Regions from separate parts of the Streptomyces sp. SudanB5_2050 genome, predicted to be linked through region 2. Evidence: riboswitches for the same ligand, from Rfam matches in the RefSeq annotation. Region 2 holds a riboswitch; each other region holds the start of a gene.
What was found. Region 2 has a riboswitch for cobalamin ahead of ACFZP7_RS08775 (cobalamin biosynthesis protein). Riboswitches for the same ligand answer to the same signal wherever they lie in the genome.
Positions count from the first base shown of each region.

Region 1 (6,108 bases), 530 kb from region 2:
ACGACGAGGTGGGCGGCGGGCTGCTCGGTGCGCACCTTGGCGAGCGCCTCGACGAGGAAGACCAGGCCCTTGAGGGGCACGTCCGCGCTGGACGTGGTCACGATCCGGCCCGGCACCTTCGGCACCGACGGGTCGGGCGAGAACAGGTCGGTGTCGGCGCCGATGTGGACGACGTGGACGCGGTCGCCGCGTACGCCGAGGTGGTCGACGATCTCCTGGCGGGAGGTGCCGGAGACGGTGAGCACGGACGGCAGGCGGCGGGCGACGCGCTTCTGCATGCGGGTGAAGGCGTACCAGCGGCGCACCGAGTACCGGCGCTTCCAGCCGTCGGCGGCGTCGAGTTCGAGCTGCCGGTCGACGGTGATGGGGTGGTGGATGGTGGTGACGAGGGGCGCGCCCACGTCGCCGAGCAGCCCGTACCCCAGTGTCTGGTTGTCGTGGACGACGTCGAAGTCGCCGCGGCGGGCGCGCAGGTGGCGGCGGGCCCGCAGGGAGAAGGTCAGCGGCTCGGGGAAGCCGCCGGTCCACATGGTGCCGACCTCCAGCGCGTCGATCCAGTCGCGGTACTCGTCGCGCTTCGGGGTGCGGAAGGGGTCGGGCTGGCGGTAGAGGTCGAGGCTGGGCAGCTCGGTGAGGGAGAGCCGGTCGCCGAGGCCGTGGTCCGGGCCGTCGTCGAGCACGGGGTAGGGCTGGGAGCCGATCACCTCGACCCGGTGGCCGAGGCGGGCCAGTTCGCGGGAGAGGTGGCGGACGTAGACGCCCTGGCCGCCGCAGAACGGGTTCCCCTTGTAGGTGAGGAGCGCGATGCGGAGCGGTCGCAAGCCGTCGGCGGCGGGCTCCGGACGGGGACCCGTCCGACTGGCCTCAGCGGTCACCCTGGGCCCCCTTCTCACTGCACTGTCCCGCGACCCTATGCCGGGACGTTAATCTAGAACAAGTTTCAGACTTGATCGTTCAGAGGCTCCGAATCTACCGGCAGGTAGGGACGCTGTGACGAGTGGATCAGGTGATTCACGCCACGGCCCGCCCGGGTGCCGGACACCCTGCCGGGCCGGACGACGGGGAGAAGGTGACCGAGGTGGACAATCCGGAAGCGGTCGCGCCCCCTCCGGGGCACCGTTCCGCCGCCCCGCCCCTGACCGAACGGCAGCGCGAGCGGCGCCGCCGCATCCTGCACGCGACCGCCCGGCTCGCCTGCCGGGGCGGTTTCGAGGCGGTGCAGATGCGGGAGGTCGCGGAGTCCTCGCAGGTCGCCCTCGGCACGCTCTACCGCTACTTCCCGTCCAAGGTGCACCTGCTGGTGGCCACCATGCAGGACCAGTTGGAGCAGTTGCACGCGACGCTGCGCAGGAACCCGCCGGGTGGCGAGACGGCCGCGGACCGGGTGGCGCGGACCCTGATGCGGGCCTTCGGCGCGCTGCAACGCGAGCCGCGACTGGCCGAGGCGATGGCGCGCGCCCTGACCTTCGCCGACCGCAGCGTCTCCCCGGAGGTCGACCAGGTCTCGCGCCGGACCACGGCGATCATCCTGGACGCCGTGGGCGGTCCGGAGAACCCGACGGCCGCGCAGTTGTCGGCGGTCCGGGTCATCGAGCACACCTGGCACTCGACCCTGATCGCCTGGCTGTCCGGCCGCGCGTCGATCGCGCAGGTGGGGGTGGACATCGAGACGGTGTGCCGGCTGATCGACGTGACGGGGGCCGGGGAGCCCGTCGCGGCGGGCGGCGGGGAGCGTGAGCGGGCGCACGGTTCCGGGCCGGTTGCCTCCGGGTAAAGTGGCCGCGTCGTCATCACACCCGTACGGGGGGAAGCCGGTGCAATTCCGGCGCTGACCCGCAACCGTGAGCCACTCGCCGAGCCCCTGGACGCTCCGGGTGGTGAGCCGGACTGCCCCGCGCGGACGTGACCGGCTCACGTGCCCGGCACCCGCCGGCGCACGGGCACCGTCGAGGCATACGGGGCCGAGCCGCCCGGGAGTGCCCGTGCTGCCCGACCCCGCGCAGGGAAAGGCACCCGCCGCTCATGAACGTCCGCCGTCGCAGCAGCGCCGCGGCTCTGGCCGCCATAGCCGTGATCGGCGCCGCCGCCGCGCCCGCGGTCGCCGCCGACCCGTCGCCGTCCACGTCGTCGTCCGCCCCGTCCGGCAAGTCCGGCGGCACCGACGGCCTGTACGGGTCCGCCGATCCCCAGTACGACGGCGTCTGGCGGCAGTCCCTCGCGCTGCTCGCGCAGGACACGGCGGGCGTGATCCCCTCGTCGTCGGCCGTGAAGTGGCTCACCGACCAGCAGTGCGACAACGGCGCCTTCGCCCCCTTCCGCGCCGACCCGGCCAAGGCGTGCGACGCCAAGACCATGGTCGACACCAACAGCACGGCCGCCGCCGTCCAGGCGCTGTGGGCCGTCGGCGGGCACGGCGACGCCGTCGAGGAGGCCCTCGGCTGGCTGAAGTCCGTGCAGAACGCGGACGGCGGCTGGGGCTACACCCCCGGCAGCCCCAGCGAGGCCAACTCCACCTCCGTCGTCATCGGCGCCCTCGCCGCCACCGAGACCGACCCGGGCACCGTGAAGAAGGGCGGCAAGTCCCCGTACGACGCCCTGCTGGCGGCCGCCCTGCCCTGCGCCGGGGACGGCGGCGCCTTCGGGTACCCGGACCAGGACGGCAAGCCGGTCGCCAACGCGGACGCGACCGCGGCGGGCGTGCTCGGCGCGCTCGGCAAGGGCCTGGTCGCCGAGGCCGGCGAGAAGACCGCCGACGCCACCTGCACGGCCTCGGACGAGCCCACCCGCGAGCAGGCCGCCGCGAACGGCGCCGCCTACCTCGCCGGCGCCCTCGCGAAGGACGGGCACCTCACGTCCGCCCTCGGCGGCTCCGCCGAGCAGCCCGACTACGGCAACACCGCCGACGCGGTCGTCGCGCTCGCCGCGCAGGGCGGCAAGGACAAGGCGGCGAAGCCGCTGGCCTGGCTGGAGAAGAACGCCGCGAAGTGGGCCGGGGAGAGCGGCCCGGCCGCCTACGCCCAGCTGATCCTCGCCGCGCACGCCACGGGCACCGACCCGCGCGACTTCGGCGGCACGGACCTGGTGGCGGCGCTGAACGCGACCGGGCCGGCCCCGCAGGGGGTGTCGGCCGAGGACTCCGCGACCGCGAGCGACGAGGACGGGAAGGACCAGAAGGACCAGAACGACCAGCAGGAGGACGGCGACTCCGGCTTCGGCGTCTGGTGGTTCGTCGGCGTCTGCCTGGTCTTCGGCATCGGCATCGGCTTCCTGCTCAGCGGCCGCACCAAGAAGCAGCAGCCGTGACCCGCCGCGTCGTACTCCTCGTCCTGGCCGCGTTCGTGCTGATCGGGACCGCCGGCCAGGCGCAGGCCGCCGGCTACCGCTACTGGTCCTTCTGGGACCGCGACGGCGACACATGGGTCTATGCCACCCAGGGCCCGTCCCTCGCCCGCCCCTCCGACGGCGACGTCCAGGGCTTCCGCTTCGCGGTGAGCGCCGACTCCCAGGACGCGGCCCGGCCCCGCGGCACGGCGGACTTCGCGTCGATCTGCGCGAAGACACCGGCGAAGGAGGGCACCAAGCGCGTCGCCCTGGTCCTCGACTTCGGCACGGCGTCCGACGCCCCGTCCGGCGAGACCCCGCCGGCCGCGCGCACGGCCTGCGCCCAGGTCTCCCCCGACGCGACGACGGCCGACGCCCTGGCCGCGGTGGCGGACCCGCTGCGCTACGACAACAGCGCCCTGCTCTGCGCGATCGCGGGATACCCGGAGTCGGGGTGCGGGGAGCAGGTGGCGGAGCAGGACCCGACGGCCACCCCGACGCAGCGGCCCGCCGCCGGCGACGCGAACGACGACGACGGCCCGTCGGTCGGCCTCTACGCGGGGATCGCCGTCGTGGCGGCCCTGGCCGGAGCGGCGACCTGGCAGGCGAGGCGGCGCAGGAATGCGACCGACTGACCCTGCGAGGAACCGTGTCACGAGGGTGAGGGGGGTCCCCCCGCGCGATCAGCGCCTCGGGGCCCTCCACCCCGGCGCCTGGTGGCTGTGGGCGCTGGCCCTCGGCACCGCCGCCACCCGCACCACCAACCCCCTTCTGCTCGCCCTCCTCATCGCCGTCTCCGCCTACGTGGTCGTCGCCCGCCGCCCCCACGCCCCCTGGTCCCGCTCCTACGGCGCCTTCGTCAAGCTCGCCCTCGCGGTCCTCCTCATCCGCCTCCTGTTCACCACGGTCCTCGGCTCCCCCATCCCCGGCACCCACACCCTCCTCACCCTCCCCGAAGTCCCCCTCCCCGACTGGGCGCAGGGCATCCGCCTCGGCGGCCGGGTCACCGCCGAGGGCCTCACCTTCGCCCTGTACGACGCGATGAAGCTCGCCACCCTGCTCATCTGCGTAGGCGCCGCCAACGCCCTCGCCAACCCCACCCGCCTCCTCAAGTCCCTCCCCGGCGCCCTGTACGAGATGGGTGTCGCGGTCGTCGTCGCCCTCACCTTCGCGCCGAACCTCATCGCCGACGTCCAGCGCCTGCGTGCCGCCCGCCGTCTCAGGGGCCGCCCGGACAGGGGCGTGAGGGGCCTGCTCCAGGTCGGGCTCCCGGTCCTGGAGGGCGCGCTGGAGCGCTCCGTCGCCCTCGCCGCCGCGATGGACGCCCGCGGTTACGGCCGTACCGCGCGGGTCCCGGCCGCCGTACGCCGTACCACCGCCGCGCTCACCCTCACCGGCCTGCTCGGCGTGTGCGCGGGGACGTACGGGCTGCTGACCGCCGCGGGCGGGACGTACGGCGTCCCGGTGCTCCTGATCGGGGTCGCCGCCGCCCTCGCCGGACTGTGGCTCGGCGGTCGCCGAACCGTCCGCACCCGCTACCGCCCGGACCGCTGGGACGCCCGGGCCTGGCTGGTCACCGCCTCCGGCGCGGCGGTCGCGGCGCTGCTGTTCCTCGCCGCCGCCCGCGACCCGGCCGCCCTGCACCCCGGCGTGGTCCCGCTGGTCGCGCCGTCCCTCCCCCTGTGGCCGGCGGCCGCCGTACTCGTCGGCCTGCTCCCGGCGTTCGTCACCCCCGCACCCGAGCCCGCAGCCGCACGCGCACCCGCACCCGCACCCGCACCCGCCACCAAGCCCGCCACCAAGCCCGCCAAGGAGCCGTCGTGATCCGTTTCGAGGAGGTGTCGGTCACGTACGACGGTGCGGCCGAACCCACCGTCCGCGGCATCGACTTCGAGGTCCCCGAGGGCGAACTCGTCCTGCTGGCGGGCCCGTCCGGGGTCGGCAAGTCCACCGTGCTCGGCGCGGTCAGCGGCCTCGTGCCGCACTTCACCGGCGGCACCCTGAGCGGCCGGGTCACGGTCGCGGGCCGCGACACCCGCACCCACAAGCCGCGGGAACTCGCCGACGTCGTCGGCACGGTCGGCCAGGACCCGCTCTCCCACTTCGTGACGGACACCGTCGAGGACGAACTCGCCTACGGCATGGAGTCATTGGGCCTGGCCCCGGACGTGATGCGCCGCCGCGTCGAGGAGACCCTCGACCTGCTGGGCCTGTCCGAGCTGCGCTCCCGTCCCCTCGCCACGCTCTCCGGCGGCCAGCAACAGCGGGTCGCCATCGGCTCGGTCCTCACCCCGCACCCGGACGTCCTGGTCCTCGACGAGCCGACCTCCGCCCTCGACCCGGCCGCCGCCGAGGAGGTCCTGGCCGTCCTCCAGCGCCTGGTCCACGACCTCGGTACCACGGTCCTGATGGCCGAGCACCGCCTGGAACGGGTCATCCAGTACGCCGACCAGGTCGTCCTGCTCCCCTCCCCCGGCGCCCGGCCGCTGCTCGGCCCCCCGGCGGAAGTGATGGCCGTGTCCCCGGTGTACCCGCCGGTGGTGGACCTGGGCAGGCTGGCGGGCTGGTCCCCGCTGCCGCTGACGGTCCGGGACGCCCGCCGCCGCGCGGCCCCGCTGCGGGACCGGCTGGCCGGCCGGGAGATCCCGGACCGCAAGCCCCCCGCCGCCGCGCTGCCGGCGCCCCCCGCGCTCCGGCCCCCCGCCGAGCGCTGGTGGCGGCGCGGGAAGCGGGCGCGGACGGCCGCCGCCCCGGCCCCGCACGCCGCGCGGGTCCGTTCCCTCGCCG
Region 1 is NZ_OZ186760.1:2,487,793-2,493,900, forward strand. Features, by position in the region: gene ACFZP7_RS11135 (glycosyltransferase family 4 protein) at 1-875, opposite strand, end outside; gene ACFZP7_RS11140 (TetR family transcriptional regulator) at 1,070-1,774, shown strand; cobalamin riboswitch at 1,765-1,915, shown strand; gene ACFZP7_RS11145 (prenyltransferase/squalene oxidase repeat-containing protein) at 2,023-3,303, shown strand; gene ACFZP7_RS11150 (SCO2322 family protein) at 3,300-3,956, shown strand; gene ACFZP7_RS11155 (energy-coupling factor transporter transmembrane component T) at 3,943-5,145, shown strand; gene ACFZP7_RS11160 (ABC transporter ATP-binding protein) at 5,142-6,108, shown strand, end outside.
Region 1: it holds a riboswitch for cobalamin, as region 2 does, so the genes downstream of both, ACFZP7_RS11145 (prenyltransferase/squalene oxidase repeat-containing protein) here and ACFZP7_RS08775 (cobalamin biosynthesis protein) in region 2, are expected to answer to the same signal.

Region 2 (6,108 bases):
GCCTCGGCGGGCGTCGGCGCGGTCCACGGCGACGTGCTCGTCACCAAGGTGCTCCTCCCGGCGATCGCCGCCCCGCTGGTCGCGGGCATCGCGGCGATGCTCGGCGCGCGCCTGACGTACCGGCTCGGCCGCAAGGCCGACGGCAAGGCCGCCGCGAAGGGCTACCGCGCCGGGCAGATCGCCTCCGCCGGTCTGGTCTCGCTGGCCCACGGCACCAACGACGCCCAGAAGACGATGGGCATCATCACCCTCGCCCTGGTCGCCGGCGGCGCGCTCGCCCCCGACTCCGACCCGCCCATGTGGGTCATCCTCTCCGCGGGCATCGCCATCGCGCTCGGCACCTACCTCGGCGGCTGGCGCATCATCCGCACCATGGGCAAGGGCCTGACCGACCTCCAGCCGCAGCAGGGCTTCGCCGCCCAGACCAGCGCCGCGACGGTCATCCTGGCCTCCTCGCACCTCGGCTTCTCCCTGTCCACCACGCACTCGGTCTCCGGCGCCGTGATGGGCGCGGGCCTCGGCCGCAAGGGCGGCGTGGTCCGCTGGTCCACGGCCACCCGGATGTTCGTCGCCTGGGGCCTGACCCTGCCGGCCGCGGCCCTGGTCGCCGCGATCGCCGAGTGGGTCTGCGGTCTGGGTGACTGGGGCACCGCCCTGGTCGCGGTCTTCCTGGTCGTCTCCAGCGCCGCCATCTGGAAGATCTCCCGGCGCGAGGTCGTCGACCACACCAACGTCGTCGACGACGAGCCGGAGGCGGCCGGCGTGGTGACCCAGGCGATGGCCGCCGTGACCCCGCCCCCGGCGGGCGTGACCGGGGAGCCGGCGGCCGCCGTCGCGTCCTCGGCGTCCGAGCCCAAGGCCCCCTCGGCCACCACCACCGTCTGAACCCGCGCCCCGGGTACGAAGGAAACGAACCTCCATGAGCATCGACTGGGCAGCTCTCGGCTCCGTCTTCGGAGTCAGCCTCGTGGCCACCGTGGTCCTGGTGGGCCTGTTCACCCTCGGCATCGCCGGCCTCTCCCGCCAGGAGCGGGCCGCCGCCGAGGGCGGCTCCGCCGGCCTCGCGGTCACCGGCGCGTACGCGTGCTTCGCGGCCTGCGCGGCGGCGGTGGCGTACGGCATCTATCTGATCGTCGCCTAGCCGGCGGACCGGCGCGGCGCACGTCGTGGTGCGGGGGCGCCGGACGGACCTCGGGGTCCGTCCGGCGCCCCGCCCTTTTCGCCCACCCCGCACTACTCCCCCGCGCCCGCGCACGCCTTCCGTGTGTGGGCCTTCGCACACTCCCCCCTCGCAGGTCAACGGCAAGTTGACGGGTGTTCGCGGGGCGTGGTGGACTGCCGGAGCCAATGCGGCGGCTGGAGAGGAAGCCCGGTGTGAATCCGGCGCGGTCCCGCCACTGTGACCGGGGAGTGATCCCCGGGAGCCAGGAACTCTCACCGCCGTGCTCTTCGAACCAGGGCGCGGACACCCTGAGTGAGGACCTATCGCCATGCGCGGCTGCCGTTCCAGGCTCACCAGCGACACCCTTCGCCTTCCCCTCCCCACGGCCGGTTGAGCCGTGCGCGCCGAACGCGTCTTCGCGTACGGCGCCGCCGCCGGCCTCCTCGGTGACCTCCTCCTCGGCGACCCGCGCCGCGGACACCCGGTCGCCGCGTTCGGCCGTGCCGCCGGTGCCGTGGAACGGGTGCTGTGGCGCGACCACCGCGGGTGGGGCGCGCTGCACACCGCCGTGTGCGCCGGTGGCGCCGCCGCCCTCGGGCTGGCCGCCTCCCGTGCCGTACGCCGCTCCCCCGCCGCCTCGGTCGCGCTGACCGCCGCCGCCACCTGGTCGGTCGTCGGCGGCACCTCGCTCGCCCGTGAGGCGGGTGCCATCGGCCGTGCCCTGGAGGCCGGTGACGTGGAGGCGGCCCGTGCGCGGCTGCCGCACCTGTGCGGGCGGGACCCGCAGGCGCTGGACGCCGACGGGATCGCCCGGGCCGTCGTGGAGTCCGTCGCCGAGAACACCTCGGACGCGGTGGTGGGCGCCCTGGTGTGGGGCGCCGTGGCCGGAGTTCCGGGGCTGGCCGGCTTCCGGGCCGTGAACACCCTGGACGCGATGGTCGGCCACAGGTCGCCCCGGTACCGCCGCTACGGCTGGGCCTCGGCCCGGCTCGACGACCTCGCGGGCTGGCCGGGCGCCCGGCTGACCGCCCTCCTGGCCGTCGTGGCCGGCGGCGGCCCCCGGGGTGCCGCGCGGGCCTGGCGCGCCGACGCCGGACGGCACCCGAGCCCCAACGCCGGGCCCGTGGAGGCGTCGTTCGCGGGCGCCCTCGGGGTGCGGCTGGGCGGAACGCTCTCCTACGGCGGCCGGGTGGAGCACCGGCCGGTCCTCAACGGGGCGGCGGGACGCGCCGTCCGGGCCGGCCGCGGCGACATCGAGCGGGCCGTCCGGCTCTCCCGGCGCGTGGGCTGGCTGGCGCTGGGCGTGTGCGCGGGCACGCGGATGCTCGCGCGCGGCATCGTCAGGAAGGGACGTACGTCATGAGCGGTGGCCTCCTCGTCGCCGGCACCACCTCCGACGCCGGCAAGAGCGTCGTCACCGCCGGGATCTGCCGCTGGCTGGTGCGGCAGGGCGTGAAGGTGGCGCCGTTCAAGGCGCAGAACATGTCCCTCAACTCGTTCGTGACGCGCGAGGGCGCCGAGATCGGGCGGGCGCAGGCCATGCAGGCCCAGGCGTGCCGCGTGGAGCCGACCGCGCAGATGAACCCGGTGCTGCTGAAGCCGGGCGGTGAGCGCAGCAGCCAGGTCGTGCTGCTGGGCAAGCCGGTCGGCGAGATGAGCGCCCGCGGCTACCACGGCGGCCGGCAGCAGCAGTTGCTCGGCACCGTGCTGGACTGTCTGGCCGAGCTTCGGGGCACGTATGACGCGGTGATCTGCGAGGGGGCGGGCAGTCCGGCCGAGATCAACCTGCGCCGGACCGACATCGTGAACATGGGGATCGCCCGGGGCGCCGGGCTCCCCGTCCTCGTCGTCGGCGACATCGACCGCGGCGGCGTCTTCGCCTCCTTCTTCGGCACGGTGGCGCTGCTGGCGCCCGAGGACCAGGCGCTGGTCGCCGGGTTCCTCGTCAACAAGTTCCGGGGCGACGTGTCGCTGCTGGAGCCGGGTCTGGAGATGCTGCACGGACTCACCGGGCGGCACACGTACGGCGTCCTGCCCTTCCGGCACGGGCTCGGCATCGACGAGGAGGACGGGCTGCGCGTCTCCCTGCGGGGAACGGTGCGGGAGTCCGTCGTCGCGCCACCGGTCGGGGACGACGTGCTGCGGGCCGCCGTCTGCGCGGTCCCGCTGATGTCCAACTTCACCGACGTGGACGCGCTGGCCGCCGAACCCGGCGTCGTGGTGCGGTTCGTGGACCGGCCGGAGGAGCTGTCCGACGCGGACCTGGTGATCGTGCCGGGCACGCGCGGGACGGTCCGGGCGCTCCGGTGGCTGCGGGAGCGGGGGCTCGCGGACGCGATCGCCCGCCGGGCCGCCGAGGGGCGCCCGGTGCTCGGGATCTGCGGCGGCTTCCAGCTGCTCGGCGAGCACATCGAGGACGAGGTCGAGTCGCGGGCCGGTAATGTGGACGGGCTCGGACTGCTGCCCGTGCGGGTGCGGTTCGCCCGCGAGAAGACCCTCACCCGGCCACGGGGCGAGGCCCTCGGCGAGCGGGTCGAGGGGTACGAGATCCACCACGGGGTCGCCGAGGTCGCGGGCGGCGAGCCCTTCCTGGACGGCTGCCGGGTCGGCCAGACCTGGGGCACGCACTGGCACGGCTCGCTGGAGTCGGACGGCTTCCGGCGGGCGTTCCTGCGCGAGGTGGCCGCCGCCGCGGGCCGCCGCTTCGTGCCGGCCCCCGACACCTCGTTCGCCGCGCTGCGCGAAGAGCAGCTCGACCGGCTCGGCGACCTGATCGAACACCACGCGGACACGGACGCGCTGTGGCGGCTCATCGAGTCCGGCGCGCCGCAAGGACTGCCCTTCATCCCACCGGGAGCGCCCGCATGAGCACAGTGTTGTTGTTGTCGACCGCCGACACGGACCTGCTGGCGGCCCGCGCGTCGGACGCCGCCTACCGGATCGGCAACCCGACCCGGGTCGACGTACGCGAGGAACTGCCCGCGCTCGTGGAGGGCGCGGACGTCGCCGTCGTGCGCCTGCTGGGCGGCAAGCGCGCCTGGGAGGACGGGCTCGCCGCGCTGAAGGCCGCCGGCGTCCCGACCGTCCTGCTGGGCGGCGAGAGCGTGCCGGACGCCGAGCTGATGGCCGAGTCCTCGGTGCCGGCCGGGGTGGTGGCGGAGGCGCTGCGCTATCTGGTCGAGGGCGGTCCGGACAACCTGACCCAGCTCGCCCGGTTCCTGTCGGACACCGTGCTGCTGACCGGCGAGGGCTTCGAGGAGCCGCGCAAGATGCCGGAGTACGGCCTCCACGGCGAGCGGGCCTTCACCGAGGGCCGCCCGACGGTCGGCGTGCTCTTCTACCGCGCCCACCAGCTCAGCGGCAACACCGCCTTCGTCGACACCCTGTGCGACGCGATCGAGGCGCGCGGCGCCAACGCCCTGCCCGTGTACTGCGGTTCGCTGCGCGGCGCGGACGCCGGGCTGTACGAGCTGCTGGGCCGGGCGGACGCCCTGGTCGCCACCGTCCTCGCGGCCGGCGGCACGCACGCCTCGCAGGCGTCGGCGGGCGGCGACGAGGAGGCGTGGGACATCGGGGCGCTGGCCGACCTGAACGTCCCGGTGCTCCAAGGGCTCTGCCTGACCTCCTCCCGGGCCGCCTGGGAGGAGTCGGACGCCGCCCTCTCCCCCATGGACGCGGCGATGCAGGTCGCGATCCCGGAGTTCGACGGGCGCCTGGTCACCGTGCCGTTCTCCTTCAAGGAGCAGGGTCCCGACGAGGTACCGGTGTACGTGGCCGACCCCGAGCGGGCCTCGCGGGTCGCCGGGATCGCCGTACGGCACGCGGCGCTCAAGCACAAGCCGAACGCCGAGAAGAAGCTCGCGCTGGTCTTCACGGCGTACCCGACCAAGCACTCCCGCGTCGGCAACGCGGTCGGTCTGGACACCCCGGCGTCGGCGGTGCGGGTGCTGGACGCGCTGCGGGACGCCGGGTACGCGCTGACCGAGTACCCGTCCGGCGGCGACGAGCTGATCCACCGGCTCATCGAGGCCGGCGGCCACGACGTGGAGTGGCTGACGGAGGACCAGCTGGCCGCCGCGCCCGCGCGGGTGCCGCTGGCCGACTACCGGGCGTGGTTCGAGAAGCTCGACCCGGACCTCAAGGGAGCCATGCGGGAGGCGTGGGGCGAGCCGCCGGGCTCGCTGTACGTGGACGGGGACGACATCGTGCTGGCGTCCCTCCAGTTCGGGAACGTCGTGGTCATGATCCAGCCGCCGCGCGGCTTCGGCGAGAACCCGATCGCGATCTACCACGACCCGGACATGCCGCCGTCGCACCACTACCTGGCCGCCTACCGGTGGCTGGAGAACAGCTTCGGCGCCGACGCGATCGTGCACATGGGCAAGCACGGCACGATGGAGTGGCTGCCCGGCAAGGGCCTCGGGCTGAGCGCCGGCTGCGCGCCCGACGCGGTCCTGGGCGACCTGCCGCTGATCTACCCGTTCATCGTCAACGACCCCGGCGAGGGCACCCAGGCCAAGCGGCGCGGCCACGCCACCGTCGTCGACCACCTCGTGCCGCCGATGGCGCGTGCCGACACGTACGGCGACCTGGCCAAGCTGGAGCAGCTGCTCGACGAGTACGCGCTCGTCTCCGACCTGGACCCGGTGAAGGCGCCGGCGGTCCGGGCGCAGATCTGGACCCTGGTCAAGGCCGCGGAGCTCCACCACGACCTGCACGTGGAGGACCAGCCGGACGACGACGCGTTCGACGAGTTCGTCATGCACATCGACGGCTATCTCTGCGAGATCAAGGACGTGCAGATCCGCGACGGGCTGCACGTCCTGGGCGGCGGCCCGGTCGGCGAGCCGCGCGTCAACCTCGTCCTGGCGGTGCTGCGCGCCTCGCAGGTGTGGGGCGGGCAGGCGAACGCGCTGCCGGGCCTGAGGGCGTCCCTGGCCGAGCAC
Region 2 is NZ_OZ186760.1:1,962,197-1,968,304, forward strand. Features, by position in the region: gene ACFZP7_RS08765 (inorganic phosphate transporter) at 1-885, shown strand, start outside; gene ACFZP7_RS08770 (hypothetical protein) at 920-1,141, shown strand; cobalamin riboswitch at 1,314-1,455, shown strand; gene ACFZP7_RS08775 (cobalamin biosynthesis protein) at 1,560-2,525, shown strand; gene ACFZP7_RS08780 (cobyric acid synthase) at 2,522-4,030, shown strand; gene cobN (cobaltochelatase subunit CobN) at 4,027-6,108, shown strand, end outside.

Region 3 (6,108 bases), 1.4 Mb from region 2:
GCTCGTCCAGCACGTGCGTGAAGTTGACGCTGCTCGCGCTCTGGGTGGCCCCCAGCTGGATCAGGTTCGGGAATCCGTTGCTGGTGAGGCCGTGCAGGGACCGCGGCCCGCGTCGCTTCAGCGCGTCCAGCAAGTGGACGCCGTCGCGGCCACGGACCGGCAGCTTCCCGGAGTGGACGCCGGAGACTCCGACCGAGAAGCCGGTGGCGAAGACCAGGCAGTCGAGTGCGTACTCGGTGTCGCCCACCACGACACCGTGCTCGGTCATCCGCTCGATGCCGTGCGTGTCCGCGGTGTCGACCAGGGTGACGTTGTCGCGGTTGAACGTCTGCAGATAGGTGTCGGAGAACGTGGGGCGCTTGCAGGCGTACCGGTACCAGGGCTTGAGCTTCTCCGCGGTGTCCGCGTCGGCGACGATCCGCTCGACGCGGGCGCGGACCTCGTTCATCTTCCGCGCGTCCGCGACCTCGTAGGCCGCTTCGTACGCCTGCCGGTCCGCGGGGCGGCGGAAGCTCGGCAGGAGTTTCTCCAGCAGGCCGGCCGTCTCGGTCCACCGGTCCGCCACCAGGTCGTGCTCCACGGTCTCGCCGGAGACGATGCGCAGGAAGTTGTCGCGGCGTTCGCGCGCCCAGCCGTCGTGATCGGCGCCCACGTCCCGCGCGGTGGTACGCCGGTTGGCGCGCACGTCCACGGTGGAGGGGGTGCGCTGGAAGACGTAGACGTGCCCCGCGTCCTCGGCGAGCTTCGGGATGACCTGGACGCCGGTGGCGCCCGTGCCGACGACGCCGACGCGTTTGTCCGCCAGGCCGGTCAGACCTCCGTCCGGGGTCCCGCCGGTGTAGCCGTAGTCCCAGCGCGACGTGTGGAAGGTGTGCCCCTGGAAGTTCTCGATGCCGGGGATGCCGGGGAGTTTCAGCTCGGTGAGGGTGCCGGTCGCCGTGATGACGTACGTGGCGCGGAACTCGTCGCCGCGGTCGGTCGTCACGAGCCAGTTCCGCGCGTTGTCGTCCCAGGTCAAGGACGTCACGGACGTCGAGAAGAGGGCGTCGGCGCCGAGGTCGAACTTCTCCGCGATCCGTACCGCGTGGCGGCGGATCTCCTCCCCGGGGGCGTACTTCCACTCCGGGACGTAGCCGGTCTCGTCGAGCATCGGCAGATACACGTGGGACTCGATGTCGCAGTGGATGCCCGGGTACCGGTTCCAGTACCAGGTTCCGCCGAAGTCACCGCCCTTCTCCACGATCCGGACCCGCCGTACGCCCTGCTGACGCAACCGCGCGCCCGCCAGGATGCCGCCGAATCCCCCACCGACGACGGCGACGTCCACGTCGTCCCGCAGGGGTTCGCGCGCTTCTGTCGCCACCGCATACGGATCGTCGGCGTAGTAGCCGTACTCGGCGTCGGCGGCGAGGTACTGCCGAGTGCCGTCGGGGCGTACGCGCCGCTCCCTCTCCACCCGGTAGCGCCGCCTCAACTCGGCCGGCGCCTCGGGGGAAGTTGCATCCGGATACGTCATGTGGGGGGACCTCTGTCCTTCCGGTTCGGTGCGAGGGAGTCGCGCTCGGTCCGGCAAAAGCACGGCGGTACTGCGGACTTGAGCCAGCGTGCACTACCGTAGCAACAACCGGACAGCACTGTCCGGATGCGATGCGGACAGCTTCCGCAAATTTTCGGACAGGAAGAGTGACCCCCATGCGACGACTCCCGATCCGATCCCTCACCGGCCTCGCCGCGATCGGCCTGCTGGCCGTCACCGGCTGCGGCGGGGACACCCGCGCCGGCGGCCCGCATGACGCCGCCGCCACCGGCGCGGGCCGGACCATCCGCGCCCAGGAGGTGATGCGGCTGACCGAGGCGCACCCCGAGACGGGCATGACCCTGCTCGAGGGCCCCACCTTCGACGCGAACGGCGCACTGGTCGTCGTCGACGTCACGGCTCCGGCCGGCAAGCCCAAGGTGCTGCGCGTCGACGTGAGGAAGAAGACCTCGCGCCCGCTCCACACCGACGATCGCGGCGCCTACACCTCGGCCCAGTACAGCCCCTACGACGGGCGCATCTACCTCACCGACTTCTCCCACGGCGAGATCGTCAGCCTGGCACCCGACGGGAGCGACCCGCGGACCTTCTTCTCCGGCCGGGTCGACGGAGCCCCGATGAACCCCGACGACCTCGCCTTCGACCAGGACGGCGACCTGTACATCAGCGACTCGCGCGGCATGTCGGAGGGAGAAGCAGTCGGGCGCGTGGTGCGCATCGACCGCGAGGGGAGGAACGCCACCGTCCTGGCGGGTGGACTGGCGGCCCCGAACGGCATCTCGTTCGACTCCGAGTACCGCGGCCTGTGGGTCAGCGAACTCACCCAGAACCGTGTGTCCTACCTGCTGCTCGACGACCGAGGCGGTGTCGCCTCACAGCACACGGCCATCCGGGTGGACGGCGGCATCGCCCAGACCGACTCGATCGCCGTCGACGCGGACGGCAACCTCTACCAGGCCCTGCACGGCCGGCCCGCCATGGCGGTGTACGACCGCCACGGGGAACGCCTGGCGACCGTCGAGGTCCCCGCCCGCGCCGCCGACGGGCTCGAATCGGCGACCAACGTGGCCATCACGCCCGGAGGGACCAAGGCGTACATGACCGTCAGCGGGCCGGCCGGAGGGTACCTGTACTCCTTCGACGCGCCGGCGGAAGGCGTCCGTCAGTCCAACGGCGGCTGACCGCGCTGTTCACTCGCCGAAGGGGCGCACCGGTCCCACCTCGACACCGAGGAGTCGCCAGGCCGCCATCGCCCGGCGTTCCCGCAGCTCACGGGTGGGGCCGATGACGGCACCCGAGACCATGGCGACGGCGATCATGAGGTCGTCCTTCGCCGTGGCCAGGCGGTGGCCGTCCGGCAACCGCGCCCGCAGCGCCCGCTCGACCCGGGCCGCCAGGCCCGCGGCGTACTCGGGGACGGCGGAACCACCGGCCGCTCCGTCGGCGTGCAGCAGACTGATGAAGGCCGCCGACTCGGTCTGGTGCCAGGTCAGGACACCGAGGAGCTGGGCGATGTCCATGTCCGGCGCCGCCGCCGCCTGTTCGATCTGACGGACGTTCTCGTCCAGGACCGCCGTGGCGACGGCCGCCCGGTCGGGAAAGTGCCGGTAGAGAACCCCCTGTCCCACGCCGGCCCGGCGCGCGATCGCGGACATGGGTGCGTCGAGGCCGTGCTCGGCGTAGATCTCGCGCGCGGCGGCGACGAGGGCGGCCCGGTTGCGCGCGGCGACCCGGGGCCCGTCATTGGCGGGCCGTCGCTCGTCGGGCGGGGATGGCTGGGTCACCCCCAGAGCGTATCGCCCGAGCACGGTGCCCCCCCCCTGGCCCCCGCCCCCCTGCATCGCCCTGCCCCGCTGCCGTGTCGCCGGTCAGCGGTGGCTCACGAGGCTCCGTCGAGGACCTGGCGCAGTCGATGCGCGAACTCGTCCGGCTTCCCGGGATAGCCGAACTCCCCGTCGCAGAAACCGCCGTGATGGCTCGGGAACACCGTCACCCGCTGCCCGAGCAGCTCGGCGATCGCGACGGAGGTGCGTCCGGTCAGCGTGTCGCCGGTCTCCTCGCCCACGGCGATCACGACGCGGGTGGGCGCGGCGGCGATCGCGTCGGTGTCCGGCCGGTAGCCGCTGACCGCCCACGACCGGTCGGACAGCAGCGGATCGTCGCGCGAGCCGTCGTCCTCGACGGGCATCCCGATCGCGGCGGGATCCGCCTCCGCCTGGGCGAAGTACGCGTCGGTGAACTCGCCCCGCCAGGAGGTCATGGCCACGAACGCGGCCATCCCGGCGCCCCACCCCCGCTTCTCGTAGGTCTCCCGGACCCCGGCCCGCGCCCGCTCGGCCGCCGAACGGTCCGGTGTCAGGGTGATGAGCGGCGGTTCGTGCGCGACCAGTGTGGTCACGTCCTCGGGGTACCTCTCCACGACCGCGAGCGCGGTGACCGCTCCGCCGCTGCTGGCGAACATCTCCACCGGCCCGGCTCCCAGCGCCTCGACGACGGCGTGCACGTCGGCGGCTTGGGTCTGCGGCGTGTGGTCGACCCGCCCGTCCCTGCGCGTGCTGCGGCCGAGGCCGCGCGGGTCGTACGTGACCACGGTCCGCTCGGGGAAGCGTGCGGCGAGTGCGGCGAAGCCGGTGGCGTCCATGGGCTGCCCGATCATGAACAACGGCGGACGTCCGTCCGTGGTCGGCAGCGGTCCGCGGACGTCGTGGACGAGGTCCGCGCCGGCGGTCTCGAGTGTGTGGGTCTTCATACCTGTGCAGACCGGTCCCGCCCCGAAAACTCATCGGGGCACCTCCGGACCGTCCCCGTACGTCGTGGTAGCTTCCAGACGCCAGTCGAACTCGTGAACGCGGCGACGCGTGCACGGGTCAGGGAATCCGGTGAGAGTCCGGAACTGACGCGCAGCGGTGAGGGCGACGGGCGGGGCAGCAGCCACTGGACGACGGTCACGGCCGGGGTCCGGGAAGGCGCCTCGTCCGGGTGACCCCGAGTCCGAAGACCTGCTGGCACCCGACCGTCCGCACGGACCCCGCGTATGGGTCCCGACGTTGAGAAAGCCGGCACTGTGCGCCTGTCACGTCCCTCTCGCCGTTCCCTTCTGCTCCTGACCGGGCTGCTGCTGCTCACCGCGTGCGGTTCCGGCACCGGCTCGCCGGGCGAGTCCGCCGCCGACGGGGCGGGGGCCGTCACGTTCGACAACTGCGGGCGCGAGGTGACGGTCGCGGCTCCACCGAGGCGTGCCGTGTCCCTGAACCAGGGCACCACCGAGATCCTCCTCTCCCTCGGCCTGGCCGACCGCATGGCCGGGACCGCCACCTGGACCGACCCGGTCATGGACGGACTGCGGGGGGCCGACGCGAAGGTCCCCCGGCTCGCCGACGACCAGCCGTCGTTCGAGCGGGTCCTCGACAGCGAGCCGGACTTCGTGGCCGCCTCCTTCGCCTCCACCCTGGGCAAGGGCGGAGTGGCCACCCGCGAGCAGTTCGAGAAGCTCGGCGTGCCGACGTACCTGTCGCCCTCCGACTGCGAGGGCAAGGACAACAGCGGCGACGGTGACGGCTCGCGGACGGCGCCGCTGACCATGGAGACGGTCTACCGCGAGGTGCGGGAACTCGCCCGGGTCTTCGGGGTGGAGGACCGCGGTGAGAAGCTGGTCTCCGGGCTGAAGAGCCGGGTCGCGAAGGCCACGTCCGGGATCCGCGCCGGGAACACCACCGTCCTGTACTGGTTCGCGAACCAGGAGTCCCCCTACATGGCGGGCTGCTGCGGCGCGCCCGGCATCGTCACCCGCGCGCTCGGCGCCGAGAACGTCTTCGACGACAGCACGCGGGAATGGCCGCAGATCAACTGGGAGACCGTGGCCGACCGCGACCCCGATGTCCTGGTCCTCGGTGACCTCACCCGCAAGTCGCAGACCGCCGAGTCCGCCGCGAAGAAGATCGCCTTCCTGGAGTCGAATCCCGTGACGAGGAACATGACGGCCGTGCGGGAGAAGCGGTACGTGCTGCTCAGCGGGCAGGCCATGAATCCGACGATCCGCACCGTGGAGGGCGTGGAGAAGGTGGCCACGGCACTGCGCCGGTACGGGCTCGACCGATGACCACTCCCCTGCGGTCCTCCCCGGTCCGCCCGGCGTGCGGCGCGGCGGGTGGGCTGCGCCTCGCGGCCGGCCTCGGCAGCGGGCTGGCGGTGCTCGCCGTGTCCGTCGCCGTGGCCGTCACCATCGGCCCGGCCGACATCGGAGTGGGCGACGCCTGGTCCGTGGTCGCCTCCCGTCTGGGCTGGGCCACGACCGATCTCACACCGATCCGCGAGGGCATCGTCTGGAATCTCCGGCTGCCGCGCACCCTCCTCGCGGCGGTGTGCGGGGCCGGACTCGCGGTGTGCGGCGCGGTGATGCAGTCCCTGCTGCGCAATCCGCTCGCCGACCCCTTCGTCCTGGGCGTCTCCTCCGGGGCGTCGACCGGCGCGGTGGCCGTGATCGTGCTCGGCGCCGGCGGCGGTGTCCTGTCCGTCTCCGGCGGCGCCTTCGTGGGTGCCCTGGGCTCGTTCGCGCTGGTGCTACTCCTCAG
Region 3 is NZ_OZ186760.1:576,788-582,895, forward strand. Features, by position in the region: gene ACFZP7_RS02165 (flavin-containing monooxygenase) at 1-1,516, opposite strand, end outside; gene ACFZP7_RS02170 (SMP-30/gluconolactonase/LRE family protein) at 1,693-2,718, shown strand; gene ACFZP7_RS02175 (TetR family transcriptional regulator) at 2,728-3,321, opposite strand; gene ACFZP7_RS02180 (alpha/beta fold hydrolase) at 3,417-4,286, opposite strand; cobalamin riboswitch at 4,352-4,559, shown strand; gene ACFZP7_RS02185 (ABC transporter substrate-binding protein) at 4,602-5,636, shown strand; gene ACFZP7_RS02190 (FecCD family ABC transporter permease) at 5,633-6,108, shown strand, end outside.
Region 3: it holds a riboswitch for cobalamin, as region 2 does, so the genes downstream of both, ACFZP7_RS02185 (ABC transporter substrate-binding protein) here and ACFZP7_RS08775 (cobalamin biosynthesis protein) in region 2, are expected to answer to the same signal.